3 regions of the Inquilinus ginsengisoli genome follow, and region 1 is predicted to be linked to each of the others. Evidence: predicted binding sites of a transcription regulator. Region 1 holds the regulator's gene; each other region holds the start of a gene.
The links. The regulator HrcA, encoded in region 1, represses chaperone genes, less so after heat shock. The targets are predictions, from matches to a motif close to GTTAGCACTCNCCNNNGGNGAGTGCTAAC.
Positions count from the first base shown of each region.

Region 2: the regulator HrcA is predicted to act here: its motif matches at 3,415-3,443, upstream of E9232_RS27765 (co-chaperone GroES).
Region 3: the regulator HrcA is predicted to act here: its motif matches at 1,692-1,720, upstream of groES (co-chaperone GroES).

Region 1 is NZ_JAVDPW010000009.1:258,698-264,913, forward strand. Features, by position in the region: gene E9232_RS25265 (HAD-IIIC family phosphatase) at 1-1,148, opposite strand, end outside; gene rph (ribonuclease PH) at 1,353-2,072, opposite strand; gene hrcA (heat-inducible transcriptional repressor HrcA) at 2,188-3,288, shown strand; gene grpE (nucleotide exchange factor GrpE) at 3,303-3,896, shown strand; gene E9232_RS25285 (hypothetical protein) at 3,893-4,033, shown strand; gene E9232_RS25290 (ATP-binding protein) at 4,158-5,624, shown strand; gene pstS (phosphate ABC transporter substrate-binding protein PstS) at 5,724-6,216, shown strand, end outside.
Region 2 is NZ_JAVDPW010000010.1:317,934-324,149, forward strand. Features, by position in the region: gene E9232_RS27750 (lytic transglycosylase domain-containing protein) at 1-683, opposite strand, end outside; gene E9232_RS27755 (hypothetical protein) at 792-1,148, opposite strand; gene groL (chaperonin GroEL) at 1,306-2,934, opposite strand; gene E9232_RS27765 (co-chaperone GroES) at 2,971-3,285, opposite strand; gene E9232_RS27770 (FadR/GntR family transcriptional regulator) at 3,585-4,325, shown strand; gene E9232_RS27775 (aminotransferase class I/II-fold pyridoxal phosphate-dependent enzyme) at 4,318-5,493, shown strand; gene E9232_RS27780 (ABC transporter substrate-binding protein) at 5,528-6,216, shown strand, end outside.
Region 3 is NZ_JAVDPW010000009.1:426,404-432,619, forward strand. Features, by position in the region: gene E9232_RS26060 (TRAP transporter small permease) at 1-347, shown strand, start outside; gene E9232_RS26065 (TRAP transporter large permease) at 347-1,627, shown strand; gene groES (co-chaperone GroES) at 1,780-2,091, shown strand; gene groL (chaperonin GroEL) at 2,141-3,793, shown strand; gene E9232_RS26080 (L,D-transpeptidase family protein) at 3,999-5,156, shown strand; gene E9232_RS26085 (class I SAM-dependent methyltransferase) at 5,358-6,011, opposite strand.

The DNA.
Region 1 (6,216 bases):
CCGGCCATGCGGCCCAGCACTGCGAAGCGATGGACCACGACCCAGCCGCCGTTGTCGGCGTGATGGCCGGCGATCATCTCGGCATAGCCCGCCGCGAGGTCGAGCAGCAGGTCGGGGGCCAGCCCGTCCAGCGACGGCTGCCCGGCCAGGTCCTCCAGCCGGTCGCAGAACACGGAGATCTGGGGGTCGAAGCGCCGCAGCTCCGACCGCGGGTCCAGCAGGGCCTGGCGCAGCTGGCCGTAGGGCACCTCGTGGATCTCGGCGGTGCGGTCCGGCAGCAGGGTCGACAGCTGGTCGGCCAGGGCGGCGGTCAGGTGGTGGACATTGGCGCTGCCCAGCACCGCCAGCCGCAGCGGCGGCTGCTTCGCCGCCTGCTTCAGCTTGGCGTGGCGATGGGCCAGCTCGGCGCCGTTCTCGACGAAGGCGAACTTGTCGGCGGCCAGCATGGTGTCGCAGATGCGCTCGATCGCGGCGGTGCTCGCCGCCTCGACCGTGCCGCGCCACAGCGAGGCGGTGGCCATCGCGCCGTCGCGGCGCAGGCGGTCCACCACCGGGGTGAAGTCGTTGCGGGGGTTCAGCGCCAGGTCGCGCACGAACATCCGCGCTTTCACGTCATGGGCGCCGTCGCCATAATCCGCGGTGCCGGCGAAGTCCTTGAAATAGCGGTAGGGGACGGCGGCCGTCTCCTCCGGCTGGTGGAACTGGGTGCAGTACTCCCAGCCGCAGCCGGCCATGACGGTGGTCGCGTCCTCGCGGGCGAACAGGCCGAAGGGCGAATCGGCGCCGAAAGTGGTGGTCGTCGGGCAGGCGGCGATGCGCTCGGCCTCGGGCCCGGCGACGACGAAGGAATAGATCGGGTGGGCGGTGCGCCGGGCGCTGCGATCGCCGGTCAGCAGCCAGTCGGCCAGCACCCCGGTCTCGGACGGGCTGTCGGCGTGGTGGTAGGGCCGCCCGCCGCAGAAGCTGAAGGTGAAGGACGGCAGCGCCACGGTCCAACCCGAATCGATCAGGGCGCGCAGGCCGTACAGCGCGTCCCAGCGCCCGAAGCCCGGCGGCGGCACCAGCCGGGCCAGCGAGGAATGGATCACCGCGATGCCCGGGGTCGGCCCCAGGACGTCGCGCAATGCCTGCAAGAATGCCTGACGCATGGCCTGCGCCTCGATGAGTATCGGGAAGGGATACCGGCTCGACGGTGCCCGAAACCGGGGCCGCAGTTCAATACACGACAAACGGCCAGAAACGGAACTACCCCGAGACGTTGTCGAAAACAGGGCAGGGGACAGGGCGGGAACGAGAACGGGGCCGGCGTGTCGGCCAGCCCCGGGAGTCGTCGGCCAAGCCTATGGTGGGCCTTACGCCTCGCCCAGCGCCGCGCGCTGCAGCGCCGCCAGCTCGGCGGTGCCCTGCTCCGCCAGGCCCATCAGCGCGTCGAACTCGGCGCGGGTGAACGGCGTCTGCTCCGCCGTCGCCTGCACCTCGACCAGCCCGCCCTTGCCGGTGATGACGAAGTTGGCGTCGGCCTGGGCGCTGGAATCCTCGGCATAGTCGAGGTCCAGCACCGCCTGGCCCTGGTACAGGCCGCAGGAGATGGCGGCGACGCTGTCGATCAGCGGCAGCGCCTTGAGCTTGCGGATCTGGACCAGGTGGCGCAGCGCCAGCACCAGCGCGACATAGCCGCCGGTGATCGACGCGGTGCGGGTGCCGCCATCGGCCTGCAGCACGTCGCAATCGACCTTGATCTGGATCTCGCCCAGCGCCTTGAGGTCGGTGACGGCGCGCAGCGACCGGCCGATCAGGCGCTGGATCTCCTGGGTCCGGCCGGTCTGCTTGCCGCGGGCGGCCTCGCGGTCGGTGCGCTGGTCGGTGGCGCGCGGCAGCATGCCGTACTCCGCCGTGACCCAGCCCTTGCCGCCGTTCTTCAGCCAGGACGGCACGCGGTCGTCGACCGATGCGGTGCACAGCACATGGGTGTCGCCGAACTTCACCAGGCAGGAGCCTTCGGCATATTTGTTGACGTTGGTTTCGAGGCGGATGGCGCGCAGCGCGTCGATGGCGCGTCCGGACGGTCGCATGGGATGGCTTTCTGTTTCTCGGCGAGGGTCGCGCACGCTATCCTCGCAGGTCCTGCCCGTAAAGCCCGGGGCGTTGATTCGGGCCGAACGGCGCCTACATAGCGTGGCGACAGCCATGAACGCATTGAACGACTTCTCGACCCGATCGACGGGCCAGGCCTTCCGGGAGCTCAATGAGCGATCCCGCGAGGTCTTTCGCCTGATCGTCGACGCCTATGTCCAGTCCGGCGAGCCGGTGGGCAGCCGCACCCTCTCGCGCCGGCTCGGCGCCTCGCTGTCGCCGGCCACCATCCGCAACGTCATGGCCGACCTCGAGGAGGCCGGGCTGCTCTACGCGCCGCACACCTCGGCCGGCCGGCTGCCGACCGATGCGGGGTTGCGGCTGTTCGTGCACGGGCTGATGCAGCTGGGCGATGTCGGCGAGAGCGAGCGCGCCTCGATCGAGGCGCAATGCGCCCAGGCCGGCCGCGGCGTCGCCGAGATGCTGGAGGAGGCGACGTCGACCCTGTCCGGCCTGTCCGCCTGCGCCGGGCTGGTGCTGGCGCCCAAGGCCGACCGCCCGCTGAAGCACATCGAATTCGTCAACCTGTCGCCGGGCCGGGCGCTGGTCGTCCTGGTCACCGAGGACGGCATGGTCGAGAACCGCGTGCTGGAGGTGCCGCTCGGGCTGCCGGCCTCGACCTTCGTCCACGTCACCAACTACCTCAACGCCCGCATCGTCGGCCGCACCATCGCCGAGGCCCGGACCGAGGTGACGGCCGAGATCGAGGCGCAGCGCACCCAGCTCGACGCCCTCTCGACCAAGGTGGTCGAGGCCGGCCTCGCCACCTGGAGCGGCAGCGGGGGCGGCACGCTGATCGTCAAGGGCCAGTCCCGCCTGCTCAGCGACGTCACCGCGCTCGAGGACCTCGATCGCATCCGCGGCCTGTTCCAGGTGCTGGAGACCAAGGAGTCGATGCTGAAGATGCTCGACGCGGCCAACGCCGCGGAGGGCGTGCAGATCTTCATCGGCGCCGAGAACGGCCTGTTCAGCCACACCGGCTGCTCGATGATCATCGCCCCCTACAAGGGCGGCGACCAGCGCGTGGTGGGCGCCATCGGCGTGATCGGGCCGACGCGGCTGAACTACGCCCGCATCATCCCGATGGTGGATTACACCGCGAAGATGATAGGGCGTCTCCTGTGGACCAACGAGAACACGAACCAGGTAGCATGATGCAGAGCAAGACGATGTCCCCCGAGCCCCGCCCGGACGCGACGGAGCCGGAGACCGAGGGCCTGGAGCCCGCGGTCGAGGGTGTCGCCGCGACCGAATCCGAAGCCGGTGACGATGGGGCGGCACTGGCCGAGGCGCAGGACCGCATCGCCGCGCTGGAGGCCGAGACCGCCAAGCTGAAGGACCAGGCGCTGCGCGCGCTGGCCGAGACCGAGAACATCCGCCGCCGGTCCGAGCGCGAGCGCGAGGACACGGCGAAGTTCGCGATCTCCAGCTTCGCCAAGTCGCTGCTGGACGCCGCCGACAACATGCGCCGCGCCATCGATGCGGTGCCGGCCGAGGCGGTGGAGCAGGACCAGGCCCTGGCGACCCTGATGGACGGCGTCGCCGCCACCGAGCGCCAGCTGCTGGCCGCCTTCGAGCGCAACGGCGTCACCCGGATCGAGCCGGTGGGGGAGGTGTTCGACCCGAACTTCCACCAGGCGATGTTCGAACTGCCGGGCAGCGGCAAGCCGGCCGGCACCATCATCCAGGTGATCCAGCCCGGCTATGTGCTGCAGGGACGCCTGCTGCGCCCGGCCATGGTCGGCGTGGCCAAGGGGGAATGACGATGAAGAACCGGCGGCTCGGTCTCGCGTCGGCCCTGATCGCGGTGGCGGTGCTCGCCGCCGCCTGCGACCCGGCGGTCAAGCCCGCCCAGGGCCCCTATGTCGGCGTCGGCGCCGGCATGTCCAAGCCATCCTGAGGCGGGCGCATCCCTGCGGTCCGCATGCCGCAGGGAATCGACACGAAACTGTCACCGCCCTCACGTAGCTTCGCCGTCCCCCGCATGATCGCGGTATCCTAGGCTCGCTGCTCGAGGCGCGTGCATGGCCGGTCCGATCTACCGTCATCTGCTTGGCATCGGCGCGATCGCCGTCCTGGTGATCGCGGCGCTGTTCCTGTCGGCGGGGGCGGGGGGAATCGGCGTCTGGCTGGCTGCGGCCGGCGTGCTGGCGGTGGTCGCCGTCGCCGGCCTGTTCGCCTGGCGCCTGCTGCGCGACCTCGAACTGCTGCGCCGCCACATCGCGGCATCGACGGTGGAGGCGCCGGAGACGCCGCCGCGGCCGTCGACCGAGATCGGCCAAGTGCTGTTCCTGCACCTGTTGCGGCTGCAGCGCCACGCCCGCGGCCGCGAGCGCACCCTGGCGGTCGAGCTGCAGACCGCGTCGGAGATCCTGGAGGCGCAGGAGGACCCGATTCTGGTGCTGGCCGGCGATCGCAGCGTGCTGCGCGCCAACGGCGCCGCCGGGCGGCTGTTCGGCGACCGGCTGCTAGGCCGCGACATGGCGGACGCCATCCGCCATCCCGAGATCGTGGCGGCGGTCGATGCGGTGCTGGCCGGCGGTGCGGTGCAGACCGTGCCCCTGAACCTGCCGGTGCCGATCGAACGGGAGTTCGAGGTCCGCATCCAGCGCTTCGAGCGCCGCGACACCGCGGTCTCGCCCGAGATCGTCCCGCCCGAGGCGGCCCATCGCGAGCCGGGCGGCGGGCCGGAGCCGGCGCTGCTGGTCACGCTCTACGACCTCACCATCTCCAAGCGCATCGAGCAGATGCGTGCCGATTTCGTGGCCAATGCCAGCCACGAGCTGCGCACGCCGCTGTCCAGCCTGATGGGCTTCATCGAGACGCTGCGCGGCCCGGCGCGCGACGACGTGGCCGCGCGCGAGCGCTTCCTCGGCATCATGCAGGCGCAGGCCGAACGCATGTCGCGGCTGGTCAACGACCTGCTGTCGCTGTCGCGGATCGAACTCGACGAGCATGTGCCGCCGACCGGGCGGGTGACGATCGGCCCGCTGCTGCAGGCAGTGGCCGACGCGCTGGAGCTGAAGGCTCAGCGCAAGAACCAGCGGCTCGAACTCGACCTGTCGCCCGACCTGCCGGCAGTGGTCGGCGATTCGGACCAGCTGTACCAGGTGTTCCAGAACCTGGTGTCCAACGCGATCAACTACAGCCGGCCGGATTCGGTGGTCGGCATCTCCGCCCGCACCGTCCAGGAAGGGCGGCGCCCGGGCCTGGTCGTCACCGTCACCGACCAGGGCGACGGCATCGCCAGGGAACACCTGCCGCGGCTGACCGAACGCTTCTACCGGATCGACCCGGCGCGCAGCCGCGCCGTCGGCGGCACCGGCCTCGGCCTCGCCATCGTCAAGCACATCGTCAGCCGCCATCGCGGCCGGCTGGAGATCGACAGCGAGGTCGGGCGCGGCAGCGTCTTCACGGTGCACCTGCCCGCAGCACCAGGCGCAAAGGCCGGCGGCCGGGCCCTTCATAAAACTGTAACCGAATTGTCGTAAAAGCTTCGGTGCCGGCGTCTATAGCCTGCGGACGGATACGGCCTTCGCCGTTCGACCGGCGACATTCCGGGTCGCCGCCACCCACCACAGGAGATCCCCGTGAAGCTCTTTTCACGATCCACCCTTCGCGGCGCGGTGATCGGCGCTGCCGCCATGCTCCTCGGGGGCACCGCCATGGCCGCCGACATCACCGGCGCCGGCGCCACCTTCCCGGCCCCGGTCTACGCCAAGTGGGCGGACACGTATAAGAAAGAGACCGGCGTCGGCCTGAATTACCAGGCGATCGGTTCCGGCGGCGGCATCAACCAGATCAAGGCCAAGACCGTCACCTTCGGCGCCTCCGACATGCCGCTGAAGGCCGAAGACCTGGATGCCGCCGGGCTGGTCCAGTTCCCGATGGTCATGGGCGGCGTCGTGCCGGTCGTGAACATCCCGGGCATCGAGCCGGGCAAGCTCGTGCTCGACGGTGACACCATCGCCGAGATCTATCTCGGCGAGATCACCAAGTGGGATGACGAGAAGATCAAGAAGCTGAACCCGGACCTCAAGCTGCCGGGCACCGACATCGCTCCGGCCTACCGCGCCGACGGGT
Region 2 (6,216 bases), on a different contig from region 1:
TCGGCCATCAGCTGCGGGTAGCGCTTGCGGACCCGGCCATAGGCGGCCAGCGCCCGGCCCTTGGAGAAGTTGCCGGCGATCTGGACATGCCAGGGCGCGGTCGGCGACAGCAGCTCGCTGTCGTCACCCTCGGTCTTCAGCGACGCCAGCAGCTCGAGGCAGGGCTTGGGGCTGCCGTCGAAGCTGGGGACGCTGCCGTCCGGCTTCGGCACCCATTCGTCGGCCGACCGCTTGGTGACGAACTGGACGTAGTCCTCGGTCTCCAGCGGCAGGTAGCCGTGGCCGCCGATCCAGCTCGCGACCCGATTCGGCCCGGCGTTGTAGCCGGCGGCGGCGAGGCCGAGATTGCCGAACTGGTCGCGCAACTCGGCCAGGAAGGCGGCCGAGGCCGGCAATGCCGTCTCGGGGTCGAAGGGGTCGGCCAGGTCGCGCATCTTCGCGGTGCCGGGCATGAACTGGGCCACGCCCCGCGCGCCCTTCGGGCTGACCGCATGCGGCCGGAACCGGCTTTCCTTCCAGATCAGCCGGGTGAAGAACTCCAGCGGCAGGTTCTGCGCCGTCGCGGAGTCCTCGATCAGCCGGCACACCGCCTGCTCGACCGTCTCGTCCTTGCCCGGCGCCGCGGCCGCCATGCCGCAGCACAGCAGCGTCCAGGCGATCGCGATCGGGGCCCATCCACGCATCCGCATCCAGATCCTCGCCGACCGCGCCGGCGGCCATGGTAGTGCGATTTCCCTCCGTTGCGAACCGACCACAACGGGTGATGGGCGGCAGGCGCGACGCCGGCGCGATCACCGCGGCAGATCGGGCGTCGCACCGGATGTCGCCCTTGCAGCCGGCAGACGCCGGAAATGGATCTTGTCCGACGGTCGCAGGTCCCGGCCGCTTCGCCGGGCAGGCGGTACGGCGGCCGTCCGCGGCCGCGCCGCCGCGGCTCTGATGCGCTCCGGCGGGTAGGCCTCGCGCAGCACGTCCGAAACAAAGGTGTTGGCGAAATCTGCCGAGGCCTCCGGATGGGCACGCCGGACGACCTCCAGCGCCGCCTCGCAGGCGCTCCACTCATCATGTCCTGCCTTGCGGCTGGAGCGGTACGCCGCCAGCACGCGCATTCCGAGGGATGATGTCATGAACGATGTCGAACCGATCATTCCCGTTCTCCTCCTCGTTCGTTCACGAGCTTCCGGCGGGTGCGACCTGGACGGCAACAGTCTGCGTCCCGCCGTTGCGCTCGATGGTGAGATTCAGTTGCCGCCGCGGACGACGAGAGGCGGGCGGCCTCTCGTCTCCCCGCGGCCGGACGTTGCCTCAGTAGTCCATGCCCGCGCCGTGGGCCGGCGCCTCGGCGGCCGGCTTCTTCGGCAGTTCGGCCACCATCGCCTCGGTGGTGACCAGGAGGCCGGCGACGGAGGCCGCGTCCTGCAGCGCCGCGCGGACGACCTTGGCAGGGTCGATGATGCCCTTGGCGTACATGTCGCCATACTCGCCGGTCTGGGCGTCGAAGCCGAAAGCGTAGTCCGGCGTCTCCAGCACCTTGCCGACGATCAGCGAGCCGTCCTCGCCGGCATTCACCGCGATCTGCCGCGCCGGCGCCTGCAGCGCACGGCGGACGATGTCGATGCCGGTCCGCTGGTCGTCATTCTCCGGCTTGAGCTCGTTGAGGGCCTTCAGCGCGCGCAGCAGCGCCACGCCCCCGCCGGGCAGGATACCCTCCTCCACCGCCGCCTTGGTCGCGTGCATCGCGTCGTCGACGCGATCCTTGCGCTCCTTCACCTCGACCTCGGTGGCGCCGCCGACGCGGATCACCGCGACGCCGCCCGCCAGCTTGGCCAGACGCTCCAGCAGCTTCTCGCGGTCGTAGTCCGAGGTGGTCTCCTCGATCTGCGCCCGGATCTGCCGGATGCGGGCCTCGATCTCGGCCTTCGAACCGGCGCCGTCGACGACGGTGGTGGCCTCCTTCTCGATCACCACCTTCTTGGCGCGGCCGAGCATGTCGAGCGTGACGGTCTCGAGCTTGATGCCGAGATCCTCGGAGATGGCGGTGCCGCCGGTCAGCACCGCGATGTCCTCGAGCATCGCCTTGCGCCGGTCGCCGAAGCCCGGCGCCTTGACCGCCGCGACCTTCAGGCCGCCGCGCAGCCGGTTGACCACGAGGGTGGCCAGGGCCTCGCCCTCGACGTCCTCGGCGATGACCAGGAGCGGCCGGCCCGACTGCACCACCGCCTCGAGCAGCGGCACCAGCGCCTGCAGCGAGGACAGCTTCTTCTCATGGATCAGGACGTACGGATCCTCGAGCTCGACCCGCATCTTCTCGGCATTGGTGACGAAATAGGGCGAGATGTAGCCGCGGTCGAACTGCATGCCCTCGACCACCTCGAGCTCGGTGTCGAGGCTCTTGGCCTCCTCCACCGTGATCACGCCCTCGTTGCCGACCTTCTCCATCGCCTCGGCCAGGAACCTGCCGATCTCGGCATCGCCATTGGCCGAGATCGTGCCGACCTGCGCGATCTCGTCGTTGCGGGTGATCTTGCGCGCATTGGCCTTGAGGTCGGCGACCACCGCCTCGACGGCGGTGTCGATGCCGCGCTTCAGGTCCATCGGGTTCAGGCCGGCGGCCACCGCCTTGGTCCCTTCCTTGACGATGGACGATGCCAGAATGGTCGCGGTGGTGGTGCCGTCGCCGGCCAGGTCGTTGGTCTTCGACGCGACCTCGCGCACCATCTGCGCGCCCATGTTCTCGAACTTGTCGGCGAGCTCGATCTCCTTGGCGACGGTGACGCCGTCCTTGGTGATCCGCGGCGCGCCGAACGACTTGTCGATCACGACGTTGCGGCCCTTCGGGCCCAGCGTGACCTTGACCGCATCGGCGAGGATGTCGACGCCGCGCAGCATCTTCTCGCGCGCCTCGACGGAGAACTTCACATCCTTCGCAGCCATTTCATCACTCCCTCAAAAACGATCCGACGGCTCCGATCAGGCCGCCGCCTTCTGCGCGGCGGCCCCTTCGAGGATGCCCAGGATGTCGGATTCCTTCATGATCAGCAGATCCTGGCCGTCGATCTTCACCTCGGTCCCCGACCATTTGCCGAACAGCACCCGGTCGCCGGCCTGCACGTCGAGCGGCACCAGCTTGCCGGTCTCGTCCCGCAGCCCCGGGCCGACGGCGACGACCTCGCCCTCCTGCGGCTTCTCCTTGGCGGTGTCGGGAATGATGATGCCGCCCCGGGTCTTCTCCTCGCCGTCGAGGCGGCGGACGGCCACGCGATCGTGCAGCGGACAGAACGTCATTGCGGACTCCTATCTTGCCAATCTCTCGTCATGTGATCGCGAGCGGCAGCCTCGAGAATGCGGGCTCGCCGGTTCGCTCGGGCGACATGGGGAGCGCGAAAATAGCCGTCAAGAGCCCGCCGACAAATTTTCAGCACTCTTGCCGTGAGAGTGCCAATCCGCTGATAAGGCTCCTGAATTCCCGATCGAGACTCCTTTAGCGCGGGCGTGCGGCGCTACGGAGTTCCGGTTGACGCGAGGCGGCTCCTCCCGTAGATGTGGTCGGGATGTCAGACCAATTCTGAAGGTCGACCCTACCGATGTCCCTGCGTCCCCGATCCTCATCGCTGCTGCCGGTCCGCACGCCGACGCGTGACGAGGCCGTGCTGGTGGCGGTGACGGAGCATGTCGAGCGGACGGGCATCAAGCCGGGCGACCGGCTGCCGCCGGAGCGCGAGCTGGCGGAGCAGCTGCAGGTCAGCCGCTCGACCATCCGCGAGGCGCTGAAGCGCTGGGAAGGCCTCGGCATCGTCGAGATGCGCAAGGGCAGCGGCACCTATCTGCGCGTCGCGGTCTCGACCGCCAGCATCCACATGCCGCTGACCATCGACCGCGCCTCCGACGTCGACACCCTGCTGCACACGCTGGAGGTGCGCCGGGCGCTGGAGGGCGAGGCCGCGGCGATCTGCGCCCGCCGCGCGACCCCCGTGCAGGTCGCCGAGATCGGCCGCCGGCTCGACATCATGGAAGCGCACCACCTGAAATACGGCGACGCGCCGGAGCAGGACTGGGAGTTCCACCAGTCGATCTTCCGTGCCACCGAGAACCCGATCTTCGAGCAGATCCTGGCCAGCATGCGGGACGCCTTCCACCGCTTCTGGGAAAACCCGCTCGACATGCCGGATTTCGCCGGCCGCACCTTCCCCTATCACCGCGTGATGTACGACGCGATCGTCCGGCGCGACCCGGACGGGGCGCGCGACGCCGCGCTGACCATCATCGACATGGTCGACGAAGACATCCGCAACGCCGACCGGAACCGCGGGCCAGACCATGACTGACGACTACGCCGCCGACGACTACGCCGCCGCCACCCAGCTGGCGCATGACGATGCCTTCCCGTCCGGCGCGGTGGTGCCGCCGATCTACCAGACCTCGCTGTTCACCTTCGCCAATTATGCGGAGATGGAGGCGGCGTTCTCGGGCCAGATCCAGCGGCCGATCTATTCCCGCGGCAACAACCCGACGGTGCAGGAGTTCGAGCGCAAGATCGCGGCGCTGGAAGGCGCCGAGGCGGCGCGCGGCACCGCCAGCGGCATGGCGGCGATCAGCTCCGCCGTGCTCAGCATCGCCGGCGCCGGCGACCGCATCCTGTGCACCCGCCACGTCTATGGCGACGCCTACCGCTTCTTCGAGAAGCTGCTGCCGCGGGTCGGCGTCACCGTCGACTATGTCGACGCCGGCGACCTCGCGGCGGTCGAGGCGGCGCTGCCGGGGGCGAAGCTGCTGTATCTCGAGAACCCGACCTCGATGGTGTTCGACCTGCAGGAGATCGGCCGGCTGGCGGCGCTGGCCAAGGCGCATGGCGCGGCCACCATCATCGACAATTCCTGGGCGACGCCGCTGTTCCAGCAGCCGCTGAAGCACGGGGTCGACCTGGTCGTCCACTCGGCCTCGAAATACCTCAGCGGCCACAGCGACACGGTGGCGGGGGTGATCGCCGGCTCGGCCGAGCGCATCGCCCGGGTCAACGACCTGACCTACCCGTATCTCGGCGGCAAGCTGTCGCCGTTCGAGGCCTGGCTGCTGATCCGCGGCATGCGCACCCTGCCGCTGCGGATGCGGCAGCACCAGGAGAGCGGGCTGGCGATCGCCCGGCGCCTGGCCGATCATTCGCTGGTCACCCGGGTGCTGCATCCGGTGTTCTCCAACCACCCGGGCGGCGCCACGCTGACCGGCCACAGCGGCCTGTTCTCCTTCGAGGTCGACGCGCGGGTCGACGTGCCGCGCTTCGTCGACGGGCTGCGGCTGTTCAAGCTCGGCGTCAGCTGGGGCGGGCATGAAAGCCTGGTGATCCCGGCCCAGGCGTCGCTGCGCCAGGCCCAGGGGCCGAACGCGATGTCGGCCTTCGGGGTGACGCCGCGCATCGTCCGCATCGCGGTCGGGCTCGAAGACACCGAGGATCTGTGGGGCGACCTCGATCGCGCCCTCGGAGCCTCGGCCGGCTGATCCACGTTTTCCATCGTTCAACAGGGAGGCAAAAATGAAACGGATGTTGCTTTTGGCCGGTCTGGCCGCGATCGCCTTCACCGGCCCGGCGCTGGCCGACACCAACCTCAAGCTGGTCGAGGTCATCACCAGCCCGCAGCGGACCGAGTTCCTGAAGGGCCAGATCGACAAGTTCGAGGCCGCCAATCCGGGCATCAAGGTCGAGATCGTGTCGCTGCCCTGGGGCGAGGCGTTCGAGAAGTTCCTGACCATGGTCCAGGCCGGCGAGACCCCCGACATCGCCGAGATGCCGGAACGCTGGATGTCGCTCTACGCCAACAACGGCCAGCTCGAGAACCTCGACCCCTACATCGCCAAATGGGACGAGGCCCCGACCCTGGGCGAGCGTGCGGTGCAGTTCTCCAAGACCGTGAAGGACACCGCCTACATGGTGCCCTACGGCTTCTATCTGCGCGGCCTGTACTGGAACAAGAAGCTGTTCAAGGAGGCCGGCATCGCCGCGCCGCCGAAGACGCTCGACGAGTTCATGGACGTGTCGAAGAAGATCGGCGCGCTGGGCGGCGGCAAGGCCGGCTACTGCCTGCGCGGCGGCAAGGGCGGCACCGGCGGCACCGCCTTCTTCATGCTGACCATGGACGGCAAGGGCAAGTTCTTCAACGACGACGGCACCTCGACCCTCGGCGACGCCGACGCGGCCAAGGGCATGCAGTTCCTGGTCGACCT
Region 3 (6,216 bases), 170 kb from region 1:
GGTTCATCCTGCTCGGCGCCGCGGTCGGCGTGCGCGAGAGCTTCCATCTCGGCCTCGACATCCTGCAGCAGATTCTGCCGCCGGTGGTCAACCGTGGGCTCGAGATCGTGAACCTGCTGCTGATCCTCGGCTTCGGCGTCGCCATGGTCTGGTACTCCGTGCTGCTGGCGATCGGGACCTGGACCGCGACCATTCCCGTGCTGGACATCCCCGGCGGGTTCGACTTCCTGCCGCTGGTCGCCGGTGGCGCGCTGATCGCGCTGTTCGCGGCCGAGCGGCTGTTCGACCGGATCGCCGGCATCGAGCCCACGGCGGCGTCGATGCCCAGCGTGCAGGAGATGGCGTGATGGAGCTGTGGGTCCTGTTCGGCGGCTTCACGCTGTTCATGTTCATGGGCATGCCGATCGCCTTCTGCCTCGGCATCTCCTGCCTCGCGACGGTGCTCTACATGGGGCTGCCGCCGGTGGTGGTGTTCCAGCAGATCAATTCCGGCATGAACGCCTTCGCCATGATGGCGATCCCGTTCTTCATCTTCGCCGGCGACCTGATGATCCGCGGCGGCATCGCCGTCCGGCTGATCCGCTTCGCCGCCAGCCTGGTCGGGCATCTCCGCGGCGGCCTGGGCCAGGTCAACGTCGTCGCCTCGACCCTGTTCGGCGGCATCTCGGGGTCGGCCGTGGCCGACGCCTCGGCGATCGGCGGGCTGATGATCCCGCAGATGGCGGCGCGCGGCTATGACCGCGACTACGCGGTCAACGTCACCGCCAACTCGGCGATCATCGCGCTGATGATCCCGCCGTCGAACAACATGATCCTCTATTCGATCGCGGCCGGCGGCAACGTGTCGATCGCCGACCTGTTCACCGCCGGCATCATCCCCGGCCTGCTGCTGGCCGCGGCGCTGATGGTCACGGCCTATATCGTGGCGCGCCGCCGCGGCTACCCGTCCGACCCGTTCCCCGGCCTGCGCGCCGTCGGCCGCTACCTGGTGGTGGCGCTGCCCGGCATCCTCCTGATCGGCATCATCTTCGGCGGCGTCCGGTCCGGCGTGTTCACCGCGACCGAAAGCTCCTGCATCGCGGTGATCTACGCCTTCCTGGTCGCGCTCCTGGTCTATCGCGAGCTCGACTGGCCCAACTTCGTCGAGGCGGTGCAGGGCGCGGTGCGCACCACCGCCATGGTGCTGCTGGTGATCGGCACCGCCGGGGCCTTCGGCTGGCTGATGGCGCTGCTGCAGGTGCAGACCGCGACCGTCGCCGCGATCCACGCCATCTCCAGCGACCCGATCATGGTGCTGCTGCTGATCAACGTGGCGCTGCTGATCCTCGGCACCTTCATGGACATGGCGCCGATGATCATCATCTGCACCCCGGTGCTGCTGCCGGTGGTCAAGGCCTTCGGCATCGACCCGGTGCATTTCGGCGTCATCCTGATCCTGAACGCCGGCATCGGCCTGAACACCCCGCCGGTGGGGTCGGTGCTGTTCGTCAGCTGCGCCGTCGGCAAGATCACGATCCGCGAGGCGATGCGCACGATCTGGCCGTTCTTCGGGGCCTCGATCGCGGTGCTGCTGCTGGTCACCTACATCCCCGCGCTGTCGCTGTGGCTGCCCGCCGCGTTCCGCTGAAAGACTCTTTGTTGGGGTGAATCATGCGGCGGGCCTTGACCCGTCCGGGGCTTCCCCTTAAATGCGTAGCACTCACCGGCCGGGAGTGCTAACGACCGGGCCGGGGTGGACCTTTAACGCATATCTCTTCATTGAAGAGTGGGAGAGCAACGATGCAATTCCGTCCCCTGCACGACCGTGTGCTGGTGCGCCGCATCGAACAGAACGAGAAGACCGCTGGCGGGATCATCATCCCGGACACCGCCAAGGAAAAGCCCCAGGAGGGCGAGGTCATCTCGGTCGGCGCGGGCACGCGTGACGAGGCCGGCAAGCTGGTGCCGCTGGACGTCAAGGCCGGCGACCGCATCCTGTTCGGCAAGTGGTCCGGCACCGAGGTCAAGCTCGACGGTCAGGATCTCCTGATCATGAAGGAGAGCGACGTCCTCGGCATCATCACCGTGAAGAAGTCGGCCAAGGCGGCCTGATCCGCCTGTCGCCTTCACCGGAATCCAAAGACATATAAGGACTGAAAAGATGGCTGCGAAGGACGTTAAGTTCTCGCTCGACGCCCGGTCGCGCATGCTGCGCGGCGTCGACATCCTCGCCGATGCGGTCAAGGTCACGCTGGGCCCGAAGGGCCGCAACGTCGTCCTCGACAAGTCGTTCGGCGCACCGCGGATCACCAAGGACGGCGTGACCGTCGCCAAGGAGATCGAGCTCGCCGACAAGTTCGAGAACATGGGCGCGCAGATGGTGCGCGAAGTGGCCTCGAAGACCAACGACCTGGCCGGTGACGGCACCACCACGGCGACCGTGCTGGCCCAGTCGATCGTCCGCGAGGGCGTCAAGGCTGTGGCCGCCGGCCTCAACCCGATGGACCTGAAGCGCGGCATCGACAAGGCCGTCGAGGCCGTCGTCGCCGACCTCAAGACCCGCTCCAAGGCGATCAAGACCAACGCCGAAGTGGCGCAGGTCGGCACCATCTCCGCCAATGGCGAGCGCGACATCGGCGAGATGATCGCCAAGGCGATGGAGCGTGTCGGCAACGAGGGCGTGATCACGGTGGAAGAGGCCAAGAGCCTCGACACCGAGCTCGAAGTCGTCGAAGGCATGCAGTTCGACCGCGGCTACCTGTCGCCGTACTTCATCACCAATGCCGAGAAGATGATCTGCGAGCTCGAGAGCCCGTACATCCTCCTGCATGAGAAGAAGCTGTCGAGCCTGCAGGCCATGCTGCCGGTGCTCGAGGCGGTCGTTCAGTCGGGCAAGCCGCTGCTGATCATCGCCGAGGACATCGAGGGCGAGGCTCTGGCCACCCTCGTGGTCAACAAGCTGCGCGGCGGCCTGAAGGTCGCGGCGGTCAAGGCCCCGGGCTTCGGCGATCGCCGCAAGGCGATGCTCGAGGACATGGCCATCCTGACCGGCGGCCAGGTCATCTCCGAGGATCTCGGCATCAAGCTCGAGAGCGTCACGCTCGACATGCTGGGCCGCTCGAAGAAGGTCCTGATCGGCAAGGAAGAGACCACGGTCGTCGACGGCGCCGGCGCCAAGAAGGAGATCGAGGGTCGCTGCAACCAGATCCGCGCGCAGGTCGAGGAGACCTCCTCGGACTACGATCGCGAGAAGCTGCAGGAGCGTCTGGCCAAGCTGGCGGGCGGCGTCGCGGTGATCCGCGTCGGCGGCGCCACCGAGATCGAGGTGAAGGAGCGCAAGGATCGCGTTGACGACGCGATGCACGCGACCCGCGCCGCGGTCGAGGAAGGCGTGGTTCCGGGCGGCGGCACGGCCCTGCTCTACGCCTCCAAGGCGCTGGACAAGGTCAAGCACGACAACGACGACGAGCGGGTCGGCATCGACATCGTCCGTCGCGCCCTCCAGGCTCCGGTCCGTCAGATCGTCACCAACGCGGGCGGCGACGCCTCGATCGTTGTCGGCAAGCTGCAGGACAAGAACGACAAGAACTGGGGCTACAACGCCCAGACCAGCGAGTATGGCGATCTGATCAAGGCCGGCGTCATCGACCCGACCAAGGTCGTGCGCGCCGCGCTGCAGAACGCCGCCTCGGTGGCCAGCCTGCTGATCACCACCGAAGCGATGGTGGCCGAGCACGTCGAGCGCAAGCCGGCGGCTGCGGCCCCGGGCGGCGGCATGGGCGGCATGGGTGGCATGGGCGACATGGACTTCTGATCCTCACGGATCGGAACCTCCAAAGTCCAATTGTGAAAGGGCGCTCTTCGGAGCGCCCTTTTTTTGCCATGACGCCGGGCGATGCAAGGATTCACGGGGGCGTCGAAGTCGCTTCGTTGCCGAACCGAGTATTTATGCCTAGATCATTAGCAGCGCCGTGCGGCCATCGGGCCACGCCGCCCGAGATGGAAGGGGATTTTCCGAGATGACCGTCAGCCGACACAGCGCGCCGCATCGCCGCCAGCCCGTCACGCGCGCCGCCCTGGCCCTGGTCTCGATCCTGGCCCTCGCCGCCTGTGTGCCCGGCACGCCGCAGCAGACCGCCAGCATCCCGGCGCCGGCACAGCCCGGCGCGCCGCCGCTGTCCCCCTTCGTCCAGGCCATGCGCGACGCCGGCGTCACCGTCGCCATCCCGCCGCGCGGCAAGTTCATCCTGGTCAATATTCCGTCCTATGAGCTGATCGCCTTCCAGGACGGCGCCCCGGTGATCCGCAGCAAGGTCGTGGTCGGCGCCGCGGGCACCTCGACGCCCGAGCTGCTGTCGAACATGTACGCGATCAAGTACAACCCGGACTGGACCCCGACGCCGTCGATCGTGCGCAACGAGGCCAGCGTCTACATCCCGTCGGGGCCGCGCAGCCCGCTGGGCCGGATCAAGCTCGAGCTCGACAACAACCAGTCGATCTACCTGCACGACACGCCGCAGAAGAGCTATTTCGGCCGTGAGAAGCGGGCGCTCAGCCATGGCTGCGTCCGGGTCGAGAAGGTGCGCGACCTGGCGGCCTGGGCCGACGAGACCACCGTCGACGAGATCAGCGCCAAGATCGCCCGCGGCCGCATGTACACCGAGCGCCTGCCGGAGGAGATCCCGGTCTATATCGGCTACTTCACCCGCTTCCCGGACGAGTTCGGCCAGCCGGTGAACTACCCGGACGTCTACGCCAACAAGGACGAGGCGCGGCAGGCCTATCTGGCCCGCAGCGCCGGCCGCCGCCAGGCGCGGGCCGCGAAGGCGGCCCAGCCGGCGCCGACCGAGGTTCCGGGCCAGACGGTTCCGGGCGCGACGGTTCCGGGTGAGGCCGTGCCGGGTGCCGACGGCACCGTGCCGCCGGCGACGACGCCGGGCGAGACCGCTGCGCCGGCGGTGCCGGGAGCGGCTGTCGAGCCGGCCCCGGCCACGACGGTGCCTGCCGCGCCGGCCACGATACCCGAGGCTCCGGCGGCGCCCGTCGCTCCGGCGGCCCCGGCCGTGACCATCCCCGCTGTCCCGGCGGCGCCGGCCGCACCCGCGGTCACGCCACCTCCGGTCACGGTTCCCGCCGTGCCGCCGACCACCGCTCCGGCGGCGCCGACCACCAACTGAGCCACACGTCCAGGCGGCCATCGGCCGGCGCCACCCCCTCACCCGGAAATCCTGTGGGGATTGCATCCCCACGGGATTTCCGACCTCTCCCCAAGGAGAGGTGAAGAAGCACCGTCCCTTCGTACCTCTCCTTGGGGAGAGGTCGGAACCGCGTAGCGGTTCCGGGTGAGGGGGAGAGCCGGCCTCGCCGCGAAGGCGGCGTCACCCCGGCAGCACCCGCCAGACCACGGCCTCGCGCAGGGCGCGGTCCTCGATCTCGACGCTGGTCGGGACCTGGTGCCGGGCGACTTCCTCCAGCCCGTCCTGCGGCCGATAGGCCCGGCCCGGGTCGCCCAGCAGCACGGTCTTGCCGGCCCCGGCGAGCCGGCGCAGCCAGGGCATGACCCGGTCCGACATCGGCTTCTCGTAGCAGACGTCGCCGGCGCAGACGATGTCGATGTCCTCCAGCGCGTCGCCGATCAGGTCGCGCCCGTCGGCCTCGATCACGCAGCCATTGGCGGCCGCGTTCAGCCGGATCGCCGCCACCGCGATGGCGTCGATCTCGGCCGCGACCACCCGGGCGGCGCCGGCCCGGGCCGCGGCCAGGGCGACGATGCCGGAGCCCGAGGCGAAGTCGAACACCCGCTTGCCGGCCACGCTGCCCGGGGTGTCCAGGATGTGGCGCGCCACCGCCTGGCCGCCGACCCAGGCGAAGGCCCAGTAGGGCGGCGGCAGGCCGGTCCGGCGCAGCGTCTCCTCCGTCGCCTCCCACAGGGGCGTCACCTCGGTCGCGAGATGCAGCAGGAACTCGGGCAGCAGCGGCGTGCGGGCCTGCGCCGTGTTGGCGCGGATGAAGGCGTCGATGTCGGAAATCATCGCTCTTCCTAGCGCGCAGGGCGGCAATGAGCCATGGCGGTCTTGATGTCCGGCGCCGGAACGTCGAGACTCCGCTGTGACGATGGCGCAGACCATCGCCGCTATTGGGGGAACGACGAGATGGCGAGCCGCCGTGTTCAGGCCCGGCCGAAGGCGGGTCCGGCCGAAGACGACGTCGGAGACTGTAGCTCTCCACCCTGCTTCC